DNA from 4 places in the Nocardiopsis sinuspersici genome. Region 1 is predicted to be linked to each of the others. Evidence: riboswitches for the same ligand, from Rfam matches in the RefSeq annotation. Region 1 holds a riboswitch; each other region holds the start of a gene.
The links. Region 1 has a riboswitch for cobalamin ahead of NOSIN_RS23305 (ribonucleoside-diphosphate reductase subunit alpha). Riboswitches for the same ligand answer to the same signal wherever they lie in the genome.
Positions count from the first base shown of each region.

Region 2: it holds a riboswitch for cobalamin, as region 1 does, so the genes downstream of both, NOSIN_RS11525 (VWA domain-containing protein) here and NOSIN_RS23305 (ribonucleoside-diphosphate reductase subunit alpha) in region 1, are expected to answer to the same signal.
Region 3: it holds a riboswitch for cobalamin, as region 1 does, so the genes downstream of both, metE (5-methyltetrahydropteroyltriglutamate--homocysteine S-methyltransferase) here and NOSIN_RS23305 (ribonucleoside-diphosphate reductase subunit alpha) in region 1, are expected to answer to the same signal.
Region 4: it holds a riboswitch for cobalamin, as region 1 does, so the genes downstream of both, NOSIN_RS11550 (nitrite reductase) here and NOSIN_RS23305 (ribonucleoside-diphosphate reductase subunit alpha) in region 1, are expected to answer to the same signal.

Region 1 is NZ_MCOK01000001.1:5,398,078-5,402,265, reverse strand. Features, by position in the region: gene NOSIN_RS23305 (ribonucleoside-diphosphate reductase subunit alpha) at 1-2,192, opposite strand, end outside; cobalamin riboswitch at 2,350-2,531, opposite strand; gene NOSIN_RS23300 (hypothetical protein) at 2,948-3,520, opposite strand; gene NOSIN_RS23295 (NYN domain-containing protein) at 3,549-4,188, opposite strand, start outside.
Region 2 is NZ_MCOK01000001.1:2,688,839-2,693,026, forward strand. Features, by position in the region: gene NOSIN_RS11525 (VWA domain-containing protein) at 1-1,983, opposite strand, end outside; cobalamin riboswitch at 2,012-2,149, opposite strand; gene cbiE (precorrin-6y C5,15-methyltransferase (decarboxylating) subunit CbiE) at 2,204-3,535, shown strand; gene cobM (precorrin-4 C(11)-methyltransferase) at 3,788-4,188, opposite strand, start outside.
Region 3 is NZ_MCOK01000001.1:950,942-955,129, reverse strand. Features, by position in the region: gene metE (5-methyltetrahydropteroyltriglutamate--homocysteine S-methyltransferase) at 1-1,779, opposite strand, end outside; cobalamin riboswitch at 1,936-2,128, opposite strand; gene NOSIN_RS03995 (polysaccharide deacetylase family protein) at 2,368-3,888, shown strand; gene NOSIN_RS03990 (polysaccharide deacetylase family protein) at 3,999-4,188, shown strand, end outside.
Region 4 is NZ_MCOK01000001.1:2,694,201-2,698,388, reverse strand. Features, by position in the region: gene NOSIN_RS11560 (lysoplasmalogenase) at 110-796, opposite strand; gene NOSIN_RS11555 (DUF1330 domain-containing protein) at 1,101-1,478, shown strand; cobalamin riboswitch at 1,636-1,841, shown strand; gene NOSIN_RS11550 (nitrite reductase) at 1,894-2,853, shown strand; gene NOSIN_RS11545 (precorrin-8X methylmutase) at 2,850-3,515, shown strand; gene NOSIN_RS11540 (precorrin-2 C(20)-methyltransferase) at 3,512-4,188, shown strand, end outside.

The DNA.
Region 1 (4,188 bases):
CGGCGCGAGCCGGCGTCCACCAGCCACTCCGGGTCGATCTCGAACGCGGTGGCGTACAGGGCCTTGAGGTCGTCCGGGACACGGTCGACGGCGCCGAGGCTGCCGTCGTGCATCTTCAGCGCGGAGACCATGTCGTCGTCCCACAGCCCGCGCGCCTTGAGGTCGCGCACCAGGTAGGGGTTGACCACGGTGAAGTCGCCGGACATGTTCGACTTGACGTACAGGTTGCGGTAGACCGGCTCGATCGACTGGCCCACGCCGGTGATGTTGGCGATGGTCGCGGTCGGGGCGATCGCCATCACGTTGGAGTTGCGCATGCCGGTGGCCTTGACGCGCTCGCGCAGCGAGTCCCAGTCCAGGGTCTCGCCCCGGTCCATGTCCAGGTCGCCCTCACGCGCCTCGGCCAGCAGCCGCAGCGAGTCGATCGGCAGCACGCCCCGGCTCCACAGCGAGCCCTCGAAGCTCTCGTAGGAGCCGCGCTCGGAGGCCAGCTCCATGGAGGCCTCGATGGCGTAGTAGCTGATCAGCTCCATGCTCTCGTCGGCGAACGTCACCGCGCCCTCGGAGGCGAAGGGCGTGCGCAGCTTGAACAGGGCGTCCTGGAAGCCCATCAGGCCCAGGCCCACGGGGCGGTGGCGCATGTTCGCGCGGCGCGCCTCGGGGATCGTGTAGAAGTTCACGTCGATGACGTTGTCGAGCATGCGCACGGCGGTGCGGACGGTGCCGCGCAGGCGCTCGACGTCCAGGCCGTCCGGGCCCACGTGCTGGGCCAGGTTGACCGAGCCCAGGTTGCAGACCGCGACCTCGTCGGCGCTGGTGTTCAGCGTGATCTCGGTGCACAGGTTGGAGGAGTGCACCACGCCCGCGTGCTGCTGCGGCGAGCGCAGGTTGGCCGGGTCCTTGAAGGCGATCCACGGGTGGCCGGTCTCGAACAGCATGGTGAGCATGCGCCGCCACAGGTCGACGGCCGGGATCTTCTTGGAGACCTTGATCCGCCCGGCCTCGGCCTCGGCCTCGTAGCGGACGTAGGCCTCGGCGAACTCGGTGCCGTACTTGTCGTGCAGCTCGGGGACCTCGTCCGGCGAGAACAGGGTCCAGGTGCCGCCCTGCTCCACGCGCTTCATGAACAGGTCCGGAACCCAGTTCGCGGTGTTCATGTCGTGGGTGCGGCGGCGCTCGTCACCGGTGTTCTTGCGGAGGTCGAGGAACTCCTCGATGTCGATGTGCCAGGTCTCCAGGTAGGCGCAGACGGCGCCCTTGCGCTTGCCACCCTGGTTGACCGCGACGGCGGTGTCGTTGGCGATCTTCAGGAACGGGACGACGCCCTGGCTCTTGCCGTTGGTCCCGCGGATGTGCGAGCCCAGGCCGCGCACCGGGGTCCAGTCGTTGCCGAGGCCGCCGGAGTACTTGGACAGCATCGCGTTGTTGCTGATGCCGTGGAAGATGGCCTGCAGGTCGTCGCCGACGGTGGTGAGGAAGCAGGAGGACAGCTGCGCCCGCACGGTGCCCGAGTTGAACAGGGTGGGCGTGGAGGCCATGAAGTCGAACGAGGACAGCAGCTCGTAGAACTCGATGGCGCGGGCCTCGCGGTCGTCCTCGTTGAGGGCCAGGCCCATGGCCACGCGCATGAAGAACGCCTGCGGCAGCTCGTAGCGGACCTCGTCGCTGTGCAGGAAGTAGCGGTCGTAGAGGGTCTGGATGCCGAGGAAGGTGAACTGCTCGTCGCGCTCGGGGCGCAGCGCGGCGCCCAGGCGGTCCAGGTCGAACCCGGCCAGCGCCGGGTCGAGCTGGCCGAGGTCGATGCCGCGGCTGACGTAGGCGGCGAGGTAGGAGGCGTAGCGCTCGCCCATCTCGGACTGGCCGGCGGCGTCGGGGGAGCCGCTGATGAAGGTGAGGGCCTCGCGGCGCAGCTTGTCCAGCAGCAGGCGGGCGGCCACGTAAGAGTAGTCGGGGTCCACCTCGACGAAGCTGCGGGCGGCCATGACCAGGGCCAGCTCGATCTCGGCGTCGGACATCCCGGGGTAGAAGCCGCGACGGGCCTCGGTGAGGACCTTCTCCGCCGAAACACCGGTGAGCCGCGCGCAGGCCTCGGCCACGACGTGCTCGATCCGGTCGACGGCGGCGGGGGGACTGCCGTCGTTGGTCGGTGCGGACCGAACGGATGCGGGCACGGCTTCGACGTCAAGGGTCATACAGCGGCTCCAAAACCTCAATAGAAGAGTCCCGGCGGGGAGGGGACCGAGATGCGAGGCGCACGGCGCCCACCGGTGGACCGGCGCACTGGGTGCGTACGGTCGTCGACCGGTGGATCGCGGCGGCTCACCCTCGAAGCCCCGTCGTCGGCACACGCTCACGTGCGCACCGGTGGCAGGTCTTCGGGCTTGTGGAGGTCACCGCTCCGGGATGTCCTCGGGGGTTCCCGGCGCCTGTGGCGGCCTCGTCTCCACTCACCGCTGCGGGGCAGCCCCGGTTTCGCACCGGATTCCCTCTTGCCTCACCCCAGGAGGTGAACCACCAGCGGGAGAGATACTACATCTAGGGGATGGAGGGTTGGAACACCGCAAGATGATGGCGTGTCACTGATTTCTCAGATGCTTCGACGACTGTCGGACACACACTCAGAGCGTGGTATCGGGGCCCGTTTCCACCCGCTCACCGCAGGGATCACGCCTCGTGGGGCAACGTTCGGGGGTGACTCGACACAGCCTAGGACGTCGCCGGGGCCGCCCGCGCCGAGGCGTCCTCCACGGGCCCGGAGAACCCGCCTGCGGCACGGCTCGGGTGCGTTCGCGGAACCCGGCGCACCCCGTCCGGAGGCCGCCTGCAAGGGCCCTGCGCGGGGACGGCACGCGTCGGCGGCCGGCTCCGGGCGTGTCGCACGCCCCCCGTGGACGTCGGAAAGCTCACCCGCCTGCTTCCCCGCCGACCCGAGGGGTTCGGGCGGCGGTCACCCCTCGTCGAGCCGCCGGTCCAGGGCGTCCTCGTCCAGCCCCAGGTCGACGCGGATGCGGAAACGGATCCGCAGCAGTTCCATCAGGAGGTCGCGGACGTAGGGCGAGGAGGCCAGGCCGAGGAAGCGGCCCGCGCCGACCGTCGCCCACCGCTCGGCCCCCTCCATGTCGTCGTGGGCGTACAGCGCCTCGGCGACGTGGATGTAGGTCTGCAGGCCCGGGGGATCCTCCGCCTCCAGGCGCTTGAGGTGCGCGTAGGCCTGCTCGGACTCGTCCAGGTGCAGCAGGGCCCCGGCGCTGAGTGCGCGCGCGTCGATCACCGTGGGCCCTCCGTCGTCGATCGCCCGCTGGTAGGCGGCGCAGGCGCGCTCGAACTCCTGGGCGATCTCCCACTGTTCTCCCGCGCGCACGAACAGCTCCGCGCGGGAGATCTCGCTTCCGGCGTCGACCTGGTTGGCCAGGTCCAGGAGTTGGGCGGCGACCGGTCCGTGCTCACCCGACCGAACGGCGTGGAATTCCAAACGGTCGAGTTCTGCCGTCGTCACGTGGGTCAACCGCATCGCCCCCATCCCCCTACTCGCACTCCCATGCTCAAGGTCAGGGTCTGGCGCGCTCCAGTGCCTGCCAGAACCCCTGGCGCAGTCCGTCCCGAACCTCGTCACGCAACAGGTGGTCGATCGGCAGCGAGGAGCCCTGAAGCAGACGCGCCTCCAGGTCGGAGGGCATCCTGGGTCTGCGGGCGAGGACGGCCTCGACCCACAGAGCGGGCGCCTCGCGAGCGATCGACTCCGCGAAGTCGTTCCCTTCTTTGTGCGCAACATGCACCGCTTCGTCAACGGTATGCGCGCCGGAGTGCGTCTGCTGGGGATATCCAGGACTGGGACGCGGTTCCTGGTAGTGGCCGGCGTCGAACCGGTCGGCGTGCTCGGGACCAGTAGGCGGCGGCCCTCCGTAGGAGGAGACCGCCCCACCGCGGTGGGCGGTGTCAGTTTCCGTACTGGTCCCATAGGTAGGGTTTGCGTCGGACGCACCCCCGAAGCCGGGATTGTCCCCGGCACCGAACCTGGGGTCCTGTGGTGGTCCGTTTCTCTGCGGTGGTGTGTGCCCCGGCTGTCCGTGCTGCCCGTCCTGGGCGAACGAGCGCTGCGCCCCGGTCTCGTGCGCGAAGGACTGCTGAGAGCCGGTCCCGCCGTTGAAGGCCTGTTGCGGCCCCGTCATGTGCTGTCCCTGGCCGGGT
Region 2 (4,188 bases), 2.7 Mb from region 1:
CACCACGACGGTGGTGACGCCCAGTCCGGCGACGTGGTCGGCGGCGGCCATCGCACGGCCGACGGCACCTGGCCCGCCGGTGGCCCGGCCGTCGGTGACGACGAGGAGGAGCGGGCGCAGCCTCGGGTCCCGCAGGCGTTCGCGCCGAAGGACGCGGGCCGCCTCCGTCAAGCCCTCGGCGAGCGGGGTGCGCCCTCCGGCGGGCAGCTCGTCGAGGCGGGCCGCGGCGGTGTCCACGGAGCGGGTCGGCGGCAGCACGAGTTCGGCGCCGCTCCCCCGGAAGGTGACCAGGCCGACCTTGTCGCGGCGCCGGTAGGCGTCGAGGAGGAGGGAGAGGACCGCGGTCTTGACCTCGGTCATGCGTCTGCGCGCGGCCATGGAGCCGGAAGCGTCGACGCAGAACAGGATCAGGTTGGTCTCCTGGCCCTCACGGACCGCGACGCGCAGGTCGCGGGGGTGGAGTCGCAGCCGGCCGCCGTCCCGGGGCCGGGACGCGGCGGCCCGCACGGTCTCGCCCAGGTGGAGCGAGCCGCCGGATCCCCGGCCGGGCGCGGTGGAGCCGATCCGGCGGCCCCGAACGCCGACGGCGCGGCTGCGTCTGCCGTCGGCCCCCTCCCCGGAGCCCCGCGCGGTGAGCAGCCGGGTCCGGTAGGGCGCGGCGGCCGTGGCCGGGGCCCGGGCCGGGGAACCGCCGGCGGGTTGGGGGCGGGACTCCTGGGCGTCGCCGTCGGAACCGATCGGTTCCCGCTCGGCGGACGCGGGTTCCCGCTCGGCGGGTGACGAAGGCTCTCCCCGGCCGTCCGGCTCGCCGCCCGAGGTCTCGGCGGGGTCCTCGGTCTCCGACGGGCCGCCGGCGTCGGAGGGACCGTCGGATTCGGACGGGCCACCGGAGTCGGCGGGGTCGTCGGCCCCTCCGGGGCCCGGCGGCTCCGGGGGGTCGGGCGGCGGTTCCTCGTCGCCCAGGATCCGGTCGAGGAGGTCCTCGTCGAGTCCCGGCGCGTCGAACGGGTTGCGCCGGCACCGGTGCGGCAGGGCGAGCGTGGCGGCGCGGCGGATGTCGGCCCGGGTGACCGAGGTCCGGCCCTCCCAGGCCGCGTGCGCCACCGCCGTGCGCGCGGTGACGATGTCGGCCCGCAGGCCGTCCACGTCGTAGGCCGCGCACACCTCGGCGATCTTCAGCAGCGCGGCCTCCGACAGCCGCACCCGCCCGAGTGCCTTCCTGGCCAGGGCGATGCGTTCGGCGAGGGCCTCCTCGGCCTCGCGGTAGCGCCCGGCGAAGGCGTCGGCGTCGGCGTCGTGGGCCATGCGCCTGCGGACCACCTCGGCGCGGACCTCCGGCTCGCGCGGCGCGGCGACCTCCGCGGTGAGCCCGAACCGGTCGAGGAGCTGCGGCCGCAGTTCGCCCTCCTCGGGGTTCATCGTGCCGATGAGCAGGAACCGGGCCGCGTGCTCCACGGAGAACCCGTCGCGTTCCACGGTCACCCGGCCGGTCGCGGCGGCGTCGAGGAGGAGGTCGACCAGGTGGTCGTGGAGCAGGTTGACCTCGTCGACGTAGAGGAGCCCGCGGTGGGCCCGGGCCAGCAGGCCGGGCTCGTAGGCGACCCTGCCGTGCGTGAGCGCCTGTTCCAGGTGCAGGGAGCCGAGGACCCGGTCCTCGGTGGCGCCGACGGGCAGTTCGACGAGCCGCACCGGGCGGCTCTCCACGGCCGTGCCGGGTTCGAAGGGTCCGTCCGGCGACCGCTGCGCCGGGTCTGCGGGGTCCACGGAGAACCGGTCGCCCTGGTAGACGTCCACGGGCGGGAGGAGGGAGGTGAGGGCCCGGACGGCGGTGGACTTGGCCGTGCCCTTCTCCCCGCGCACCAGGACGCCGCCGATCTCCGGCGAGACGCTGGTGAGGACGAGGGAGAGGCCCAGGTCGTCGAGCTGTTCGGCGTCGCAGCCGACGATCGCGGAGAAGGGGTAGTGCGACGTGCGCAATGGCATGTGAGGCTCCCGCTCGTTTCGCCATCCGTAAGGGGCGGGCGCGAGGCCGGTCTTCGGACTTGCCGGGTCCTCCTGTACGGAGGCTCGGTTCACCGCAGCGGGCCTGTGCCGGAGTCTCACCGGGCTTCCCAGATTCTCCCCTCCCGCCGTCCCCACCGTTTCCGATGGCTGGGCCGTTGGGGCACCTCGTGCCTGTGGCCGCCACGATAACGTCACGGCCATGAAGGACGACACCCGCCCTCCCCTCCCGGAGGCCGCTCCGCCGCGAGACGGGACACCACCGACGGACACCCGCGGCGCGGCGCCCCCTCCTACGAGCCCCTCTCCCACGGCACCCGGGACGGGGATCACCGTCGTCGGTATCGGCGCCGACGGCTGGCCCGGCGTGCCCGAGCGGCTGCGCCGGACCGTCCTGGACGCGGACGTGGTGCTGGGCGGCCGCAGGCACCTGGCGATGCTGCCCGGCCGGCCCGGGCAGCGCCGGGAGGCCTGGCCCTCTCCCCTGCGGGAGGGCCTGCCGTCCCTGCTCGCCTCCCTCGGCGGCGCCTCCGCGGTCGCGCTCGCCTCCGGCGACCCCCTCGTGTCCGGTGTCGGCACCACGCTGGTCGAACTGCTGGGCGCGGACGCCGTGCGGGTGGAGCCGTCCGTCTCCTCCGTCGCCCTGGCCCGCGCCCGGATGGGCTGGCCCGCGGAGCGGTGTGCGGTGGTGGGCCTGGTCGGGCGCGATCCCCGCCTGCTCCTGCGGGAGCTGGCGCCCGGTCACCGCGTCCTGGTGCTCTCCTCGGACGGGGACACTCCAGCGGCGGTCGCCGCCCTGTTGGCCGGCGCCGGCTACGGCGCCAGCCGCATGACCGTGCTGGGCGACCTGGGCTCGGACTCGGAGTCCCGCCTGGAGACCACGGCGGACGGCTGGCTGGGGACGGCTCCTCCCGGGAGGGTGCCCGCGCTGCACGTGCTGGCCCTGGAGCTCGCCGGCCCGTCCGGGTACGGCCTGGTCCCGGGGCTGCCCGACGACGCGTTCGAGCACGACGGGCAACTGACCAAGAGGGACCTGCGCGCCTCGGCGCTGGCCCGGCTGGCGCCCTCACCGGGGCGGCACCTGTGGGACGTGGGCGCGGGCGCCGGGTCGGTCGGCGTCGAGTGGATGCGGACCCACCCGACCTGCGCCGCCACTGCGGTGGAGGCCGACGCCGAGCGTGCCGCGCGGATCAGCCGCAACGCGGGCCGCCTCGGCGTCCCCGGGCTGCGCGTGGTCACCGGCCGCGCGCCGGACGCGTTGGAGGGCCTGCCCGAACCCGACGCGGTGTTCCTCGGCGGCGGCGCGACCCGTCCGGGCGTACTCGACACCTGCCTGCGCGCGCTACGGCCGGGCGGTCGGCTCGTGGTGCACGGGGTGACGCTGGAGACCGAGCACCTGCTCGCGGACGCCTACCGGCGCCACGGAGGGGAGCTGACCCGTGTCGCCGTCGAGACCACCGCGCCCGTCGGCACGTTCACCGGCTGGACGCCCGCCCGCACGGTCACCCAGTGGTTCCTGGCGGTGCCGTCCTGAACCTCCGCTCGCCTTGGCTCGTGCTCGGGTGCCGCAGGTACGGGGACCCGTCGGCACCCTCGCCACCCCCAGCGGCGCGGGACCGGGTTCACCGGACGAACCCCGGTGGCCGGCCGGGTACGTTGCCGGTGTGACCGGAGCGCTCCCACTCCGGATGATCTTGTGCTTACAGCGAGTCCGGGCGCCGAAGCGGGCTGTAAGTACAAGACCACGGCTCACGGGGCGAGCCGGTGAACCTGTCCGGGCACCGCGCTAGTCGCCGAACCGGGGGCGGGCCGGATCGTAGAGGTGGGACTCACCGCCCGTCGCGGGGTCGAGCGCCCGCCCCACGAGGATCACCGCCGCCTGCCGGAACCCGGCCTCCTCCACCGCGTCGGCGATGGTGGAGACCGTGCCGCGCAGCACCGCCTCACCCGGCTGGCTGGCCCGGTGGACGACGACGACCGGGCAGTCGCCGCCGTACTCGGGCCCGATCTGCGCCATCAGCTCCCGCACCCGCCTGATCGCCAGGTGCAGCACCAGCGTGGCCCGGGTCGCCGCGAACGCCGCCAGTGACTCCGTGTCCGGCATGGCGGTCGAACGGGCCTGGGTCCGGGTCAGCACCACCGACTGGGCCACCAGCGGCACGGTCAGCTCCCGCCCCGCCAGCGCCG
Region 3 (4,188 bases), 4.4 Mb from region 1:
CACCTGGCGGGCGGTCTCGCCCAGCGGCTGGTCGGTGCGCACGAACGACCAGGCGAGCATGGTCACCGGTCCGGTCAGCATGCCCTTGACCGGCTTGTCGGTGCGCGACTGGGCGTAGGTGGTCCACTCGACCGTCATCGGCTCGGGGCGCGAGACGTCGCCGAACAGGATCGGCGGGCGCACGCACCGCGAGCCGTAGGACTGCACCCAGCCGTTCGAGGTGGTGGCGTAGCCCTCCAACTGCTCGGCGAAGTACTGGACCATGTCGTTGCGCTCGGGTTCGCCGTGCACGAGCACGTCCAGGCCGATCTCCTCCTGGAGTGCGACGACCCGGTCGATCTCCTCGCGCAGGATCTGCTTGTAGGCGTCCTCGGACAGCTCTCCCCGGCGGTGCGCGGCACGGGCGCGGCGCAGCTCCGGGGTCTGCGGGAACGATCCGATCGTGGTCGTGGTGAGCGGGATCTCCGTGGGCCTGCCCCGGTCCTGGGGGCGCTCGTAGGCCTCCGGGCCCAGCGCGTCGAGGCGCGCGCGCACGCGGGCGTCGGTGAAGGCCGGGGGACGGACGCCGCCCCCTCCGGTGTGCTCGGCCTCGGCGCCCTCGGAGAGCACGCGGCCGAGCAGGGCCACCTCCTCCGCCTTCTGCCTGGCGAAGGCCAGGGCTTCGCGCAGCCCGGGGGCCAGGGAGGTCTCGGCCTCCAGGTCCAGGGGCACGTGCAGCAGGGAGCAGGAGGTGCTCACGGTGAGCTCGTCGGTGAGGGCGAGCAGTGTGCCGAGCGTGGCCGCGGCGGCCGGGACGTCGGTGCGCCAGACGTTGCGGCCCTCGACCACGCCCGCGACCAGGCGGGTGGCCCCCAGGCCGGAGACCTGTACCAGGTCGTCCACGCCCTCGTCGTCGGTGACCAGGTCCAGGCCCACGGCCTCGACCGGGGAGTCCTTGAGGACGCGCAGGGCGGGCGCGCCGATGGAGCCGAAGTAGGTGGAGACCAGCAGGGCGGGACGGTCGGAGAGGGAGCCCAGGCGCTGGTAGGCGCGCTCCAGGCGGCCGACGGCGGCACGGCCCTCGTCGGTGGCCAGGATCGGCTCGTCCAGTTGGACCTCGGTGGCGCCGGCGGCCCGCAGCTCGCCGAGGAGCCGGGCGTAGGCGTCCAGGAGCTGGTCGAGCAGGACGATGGGCTCCCACCCCTCGGGAGCGTCGTCGGCGGCCTTGGCCAGCATCAGGAAGGTGAGCGGGCCGACCAGGACCGGGCGGGTGTGGAACCCCGCCTCGGCGGCCTCGCGGAACTCGGCGACGGGCTTGTCCCCGACCAGGCGGGGACGGGTGCTCGGTGACAGCTCGGGGACCAGGTAGTGGTAGTTGGTGTCGAACCACTTGGTCATCTCCAGCGGCAGGGCTCCCTGCTCGCCGCGGGCGAGGGCGAAGTAGCGGCGCAGCTCCTCGTCCCGGTCGTCCGCGGCGGCGGGCGGGGCGAAGCGCGGGGGGACCAGGTCGAACAGGACCGCGGTGTCCAGGACGTGGTCGTAGTAGGAGAAGGTGTTGGACGGGATGTCGTCCACGCCGGCCTCGCGCAGCTGGGCGTAGACGCCCCGGCGCAGGTCGGCCGCGACCGCGTCCAGCTCCTGGGCGCTGGTCCCGCCCCTCCAGTAGGACTCGCTGGCGCGCTTGAGCTCCCGGTGGGGGCCGATACGCGGGTAGCCGTGCACGGTGGAGCGCACGGAGGCGGGAGGTGGGGACGCGTCCGGGGAGGCGGGGGCCTCCGCGGGCCTGGGTGTCTCGGTCATGAGCTTCTCTCCCTCGTCGAAAGCCGGGTACCGGCCACGAGGCGGAGCGAGGAGCGGACCCGCCGGTGAACGCGCCGTGAGCGCACACCCGCCGCCGTCCTCGGCCCTCCCTCGGGGCGCGGGACCACCGGCGGCACGGGTGCGCCGCCGGGTGGAGGCAGGTCTTCGGACTCGGGGGCTCGGACGGTGCGGACACCGTTCCTCCTACTGGCCGCCGCTTCCCGGTTTCCGACCTTTCCGACCGGACTACCAGTGCTTGTGGCGACGCTCGTTCCCCCATACCGCTGCGGGGCAGTCCCGGATTCGCACCGGGTTCCCTCTTGCGACACGCCCCTCCCCACCGGGTACCGTCCCGACCGCGGGGTGGCGCGTGTACCTTCCACGGCTGCAAGTATAGGGAGACCCCTCGCCCCTGTACCCGGCGTACACCCCCTGTGTCCGGCCCCACGGCGTGAACCCCTGCCGCACGACCGGCATCACACCCGATGTGAAACGTCGCGCGGGCGAGTCTCCCCTGTCTCTCCCCGCGGACGTTCGTTCGACGATGAGCGCGGAGATCCCCTGGTGAAGAAGCACTCCCATCCGACCATGGACCCGGACCACCCCCTGATCACGGTTCTGGTAGCGCTACTGGTTCTGGCGGGAATGGTGTTACTGGCGGCCCGGCCCTCCGACGAGGCCGGTCCGCCGGCGGACGAGGCACCGGCGGCCGCCGCCGAGGAGAAGAAGGCGCCGCCCCGGGCCGAGGGCGGCCCCGACGGGCTGACCGTGGTGGACGCGGCGGACGTGGTGGGTGTCGGGGAGGCCGAACTGGCCTACGACGGCGGGATCCCCGCCTCGGTGACCTACCCTGTCATCCCCAACGCCGAGCCGCTGGCCGACTTCCTGAAGCGCGAGCTCGACGCCGAGGTGCGCGCCTTCGAGGCCGCGAGTCCCGGCGCGGTCTCCTTCGAGGCGGACTGGAACCTGACCACGGCGGGCGACGGCCTGGTGGGGGTCCGGATGACACGGGTCGAGACCGACTCCGAGGGCTCCAAGGAGGGGTACACCACCTACTGGTACGACACCGCCACCGCCCAGCACCACCCCTCCACCGCCCTGATCGCCGGACAGGAGGAGCTGGAGGAGCTCAACGCCCTGGTGCGCGAGACGGTGGGCGGCAAAGACGGCGGCCTCCACCCGATCAGCTCCCTGTACGACTCGATGGGGTTCAACCCCGACGGGGACCTGGTCGTGGAGTTCGACGCCGGACAGGTCGCGGCCGCGTCGGAGGGCCGCGCGTACGCGGTGGTCGACGCGGAAAGGGCCGGGGCGCTGCTGTCCGAACTGGGCGCGCGCGTGCGCGACGCGGCGACCGTGGGCGTCGAGGACTTCGAGATCCCCACCCCGCCCCCGGCCGGCGGGGACGGCGGTGGTGACGCTCCCGTGCCCGGGGAGCTGAGCCCGACCGACGACGGCGTCGACTGCTCCGACCCCGACACCAAGTGCGTGGCGCTGACCTACGACGACGGCCCCGGCGGACGCACCTCCGAGCTGCTGGACGTCCTGGCCGAGCACGACGCGCGGGCCACCTTCTTCCTCACCGGCCACCCGGTCATGGAGCACCCGCACACGGTGCGGCGCGCCTACGCCGAGGGGCACGAGCTGGCCAACCACACCCTGAACCACCCCGACCTGGCCGCTCTGGGCGCGGGCCGGGTGCGTTCGGACCTGAACACCGTGCAGGCGCTGGTGTACCGCGAGACGGGATACCCCATGAACCTGATGCGTCCGCCGTACGGCTCCACCGACGACGGCGTGGCGTCGGTGACCGCCGACATGGGCCTGGCCCAGATCCTGTGGAGTGTGGACACCCTCGACTGGAAGGACCGGGACGCCTCGACGGTCCGCGACCGGGTGCTGAAGGGCGCCTCGGAGGGCGCGATCATCCTCATGCACGACATCCACGGCACCACCATCGACGCCGCCGGCTCGGTCATCGAGGAGCTGGACGCGCGCGGGTACACCATGGTCACCGTGTCCCAACTGCTCGGAACCACGACCCCCGGCGAGACCTACCGCGACGGGGTTCCCGACACTCCCGAGGAGGACGCCCGGGCCGACGCCTAGGCATGTGACGGTGACCACATGCGGTCACCTCCACGGGACCGGGCACGACGTCCTCTATGTTGCTCCCATCAGCCACGTCAGCCTCCGCGCAGGGATGAGGGAGTCCGGTGTTGTCGTCGACCCGAGTTCGTCCGAGCGAGGCCGTCCGGTGTCCGGTGGACGGAAGGCGCGGACCGCGGGAGCGCAGACCGCTGTGGCCCGCGGCCGTGCTGGCGGCGCTGGTCCTGCCGCTGGCGGCCTGTGGCGTCCAGGAGGCCACCTCCGGGGTCGAGGATCCGGAGCTGATCACGGTCCTGTTGG
Region 4 (4,188 bases), 2.7 Mb from region 1:
GGCCCGGCGCGCAAGCAGGTGTGCGCCGGTGCGTCCACAGCGAGGGCCGTGTCCGTGAGACCGTCCGCCGGAGGCCGGTGGCCGGGCACCGGGCGGACGGAAAGCCTCCTCAGACGGCACTCCGGGACAGGTCGGGGGTGCGTACCCGTCTCAGGACGCCGAGGACGATGAGCGCCTGTGCCGCGAGGTAGGTGGCCATCACCCAGAACCCGCCCTGCGGAACGTCCAGGCCCGGGACGAAGGACCGCAGGGCGATGAGGGAGTCGGAGGCCAGGAACAGGGCTCCGCCGACCGCCGTCCAGGTGTTGACCCCGGTGGACACGACCGCCATCAGCCCCAGCACCAGCCCGTACAGCAGGACGGGAACCAGCAGGACGCCGGTGTGCGGGACGCACACCCACATCAGGGCGGCCACGGCACCGGCGTAGGGCACCAGCAGCCACCGGCGGCGGTGGAGCACGCTCTCGGCCCGGTACGGCCAGAAGGCGCACACGTACACCACCTGCGCGACCAGGAAACCCGCCACCATCAGGAGGAAGGCGGTGTCGCCCTCCGCCAGCGCGGGGAGGGCGTCGCCGAGCCAGGAGAAGACCAGGGCCGCCAGCACCAGCACCACCAGCCGGGACCGGGGCCGTTCCGTGGCGGCGAGCACCATCAGGGCCAGGGCCGGCATGAGGAGGACCTGGGTCGGTCGCGACCAGGCCTCGGGGCCCAGCAGCTGGACAGCCAGGTGGACGGCGGCCAGAACGAGGAAGGAGGCCAGAAGAGCGCGGGCGGGCAGAGGCCGGGGGATCATCCGGACATCATACGGTCGCGTCCCGGCGGCACCCGGAGGGCCGGCTCCGGAGGCGGTTCCGCGAGGGCAGTGGTGCCGGGCCTGCGCCGTTCCCATCGCACCCGAGCGGTCCCACGGAGAGAACGGGCGCCGGTGCCCACCGACGGTGTTCGGTGGAGGCGGATCTCGGGGGAGGGGAGCGTCCGGGGCGTCGCGGCGAAGACGTGGACGAACCCGCCAACGGCGCATACCGACCAGTCGGTTACCATGGCGGCCGTGGTACGCCCACGCTTCTCGCACCCCTCGACCACCCAAGGAGTCAGCGATGGCTGTCGACCCCACAGGATCCGCGCTCGCGGACATGTTGAAGGAGGACCCGGGCGGTCCCTTCGTCATGCTCAACCTGTTGCGATTCGCTCCGGACGGCCGCTCCTCGTACGAGGAGTACTCGCGGCGGACCGCCCGCTTCCTGAAGAAGTACGGCGCCGAGCTGGTCTACGCCGGTGACGGCGCGACGCCCCTGGTCGCCGAGGACGGGCAGGACTGGGACGCGGTACTGCTCGTCCGCTACCCCGACCGGGAGACGTTCAGCCGTATGGTCGCCGATCCCGAATACCAGGAGATCACCCACCTGCGCTCCCAGGCCCTGACCGAGGCCGTGCTCCAGCCGACCGTTCCCTGGGGCTCCGGCCGCAACTCCTGAACGGACCCCTCCGAACACGTTCGACGGCCGTGCGCGGCCGGCGGGGCGGGCCGTGGAAACCCGCCGTGGACGACCACGGCAGGGCGCCGCGGTCCGCCCCTTGCCATGCCCTCGCGCGAGATGGTGGGACCCTGGGTCAGGAGGGGAGGGGGCGGGGTACTACCCTCGTCGGGCCAGTCGAACTCCACCCCGTGGAGCAGGGAACCCGGTGGGAATCCGGGACTGACGCGCAGCGGTGAGGGTGACGGGCGGGGCACGCCCCGGGAACGCTTTCCCGGGACAGCCACTGGAGCATCGCTCCGGGAAGGCGCTCCGCACCGGTCGAGCCCGAGTCCGAAGACCTGCTGGCGCTGGCGGTGACGGGCCGCCAGGTCGTCCGCGGCCCCGCGAACGGGCCCTGACCCGAAGGACGCGCATGTCCCCGACGGAACCCCCATCCTCCGCCCTCCGCGCCCGGCGCGACCGCTGCCCCGGAGCCCTGCGGCCCTGGCCCGCCGACGACGGGCTGCTGGTCCGGCTCCGGCTCGTCGGCGGTCGGATCCCGGCCCGCTCGCTGCGTGCCCTGGCCGCCGTGGCCGACGAGTACGGCGCCGGACGGATCCATGTCACCGGCCGGGCCAACGTGCAGCTGCGCGCCCTGCCCGGGCGTGACGGGCGGCTGGCCCCCGAAGCGCTCCGGGCCCTTGAGCGGACCGGTCTGCTGCCCTCGCCCACCCACGAGCTGGTCCGCAACGTGATGGTCTCCCCGTGCACGGGCCTGGCGGACGGGTGGGCCGGGGGCGAGGGCTCCCGAGACGAGGGGGGCGCCGCGTCCGGAGACCGTCCGTCGGGGATGAGGGGCGGGAGGGCGGATCTGCGTCCCGTCGCCGCCGCGTTGGACGGGCTGCTGTGCGCCGCACCGCACCGCGCCGCCCTTCCAGGACGCTTCCTGTTCGTCCTGGACGACGGACGCGGTGACCTGGTCGAGCGCTCCTGCGACCTGGGCCTCGTCGCCCTCGACGCACACGTCGCCCAACTGCGGGTCGGGGAGGGCTGGGGCCCGCCGACGCCGCTCGGCGAGGCAGCCGAGGCGCTCGTACGGCTGGCCGACGAGTTCCTGGAGCGGCGCGGTGACGGCCCCACCGCGCCGTGGCACGTCACCGAGCTCACGCCGCCGCTGACCGACCCGGTGCCACCGGACCCGCGGCTGCCGGACCCCGCTCCGCCGCTGCCGTACGGCCCGCTGCCCGAAGGCGCACGGCACGTTCCCGTACCCGACGACGGCCTGGACCGGTCCGCCGCCGAGGCGCTCGCCGACGAGGCGGTCGCCGCGGGCCCCGGCGAACTCGTCGTCACGCCGTGGCGCGGCGTTCTCGTCCCCGGAGGCGCACGGTGACCACCCCGCGCCGGCCGAACCGGCACTACGAGTACGTCGACGACGGGCCCGCCATCTACACCGACTCCTTCGCCGTCATCCGGCGCGAGGCCCGGCTCGGCCACCTGCCCGCCAACGCGGAACGGCTCGCCGTGCGGATGATCCACGGCACCGGCCAGGTCGACCTCGCCGACGACCTGTTCGTCCACCCCGACCTGGTCCCCGCGGCGCGCTCGGCCCTCCAGGCCGGTGCGCCGATCCTGTGCGATGCCACCATGGTGGCCGCCGGCGTGACCAGGAACCGCCTGCCGAGCGGCAACGAGGTGCTCTGCCTCCTCGGCGACGAGCGGGTCCCCGGCCTCGCCCGGGAGTGGGGCACCACCCGCACCGCGGCCGCGGTGTCCCTGTGGGAGCCGCTGCTCGACGGCGCCGTGGTCGCGGTCGGCAACGCGCCCACCGCCCTCTTCCACCTGCTGGAGATGCTGGCCGACGGCGCCCCGCGCCCGGCCGCGATCGTCGGCTGCCCGGTCGGCTTCGTCGGCGCAGCCGAGTCCAAGCAGGCGCTGGCGCAGTTCGCCGACCGGCACGGCGCCGACATCCCCTACGTGACCACCCATGGTCGCCGCGGAGGCTCCGCGATGACCTCCTCGGCCCTCAACGCACTCGCCAAGGAGGAGGAGTGACCGGTCGTTTCCACGGTGTCGGCGTCGGACCCGGTGATCCCGAGCTGGTCACCCTCAAGGCGGCCAGGCTCATCGCCGGAGCCGACGTCGTCGCCTACCACGCCGGAGCCGGCAAGCAGTCCAACGCCCGCCGCATCGCCGACGCCCTGATCCCGGACTCGGCCGTCGAGGAACAGCTCACCTACCCGGTGACCACCGGGACGACCGACCACCCGGGCGGTTACGCGGGTGCGCTGGCCGACTTCTACGAGGAGTCCGCCGCGCGGCTGGCCGCCCACCTCGACGCCGGCCTCGACGTCGTCCTGCTCTCCGAGGGCGACCCCCTGTTCTACGGGTCGTACATGTACATGCACGACCGGCTGTCCGAGCGGTACGAGACCGAGATCGTGCCCGGGGTCCCGGCGTTCACCGCCGCCGCGGCGGCCCCGCTGGCCCGGCAGACCGACGTGCTCACCGTGCTGCCCGGCACCCTGCCCGAACCGGAACTGGCCCGCCGCCTGGCGGACACCGACGCGGCCGTGATCATGAAGCTGGGCCGGACCTTCCCGGCCGTCCGCAGCGCCCTGGAGGCGGCCGGGCGGCTGGAGCACGCGGTGTACGTGGAACGCGCCTCGATGGAGGGGGAGCGGCGGCTGCCGGTCGCGGAGGTCGACCCGGAGACGGTGCCCTACTT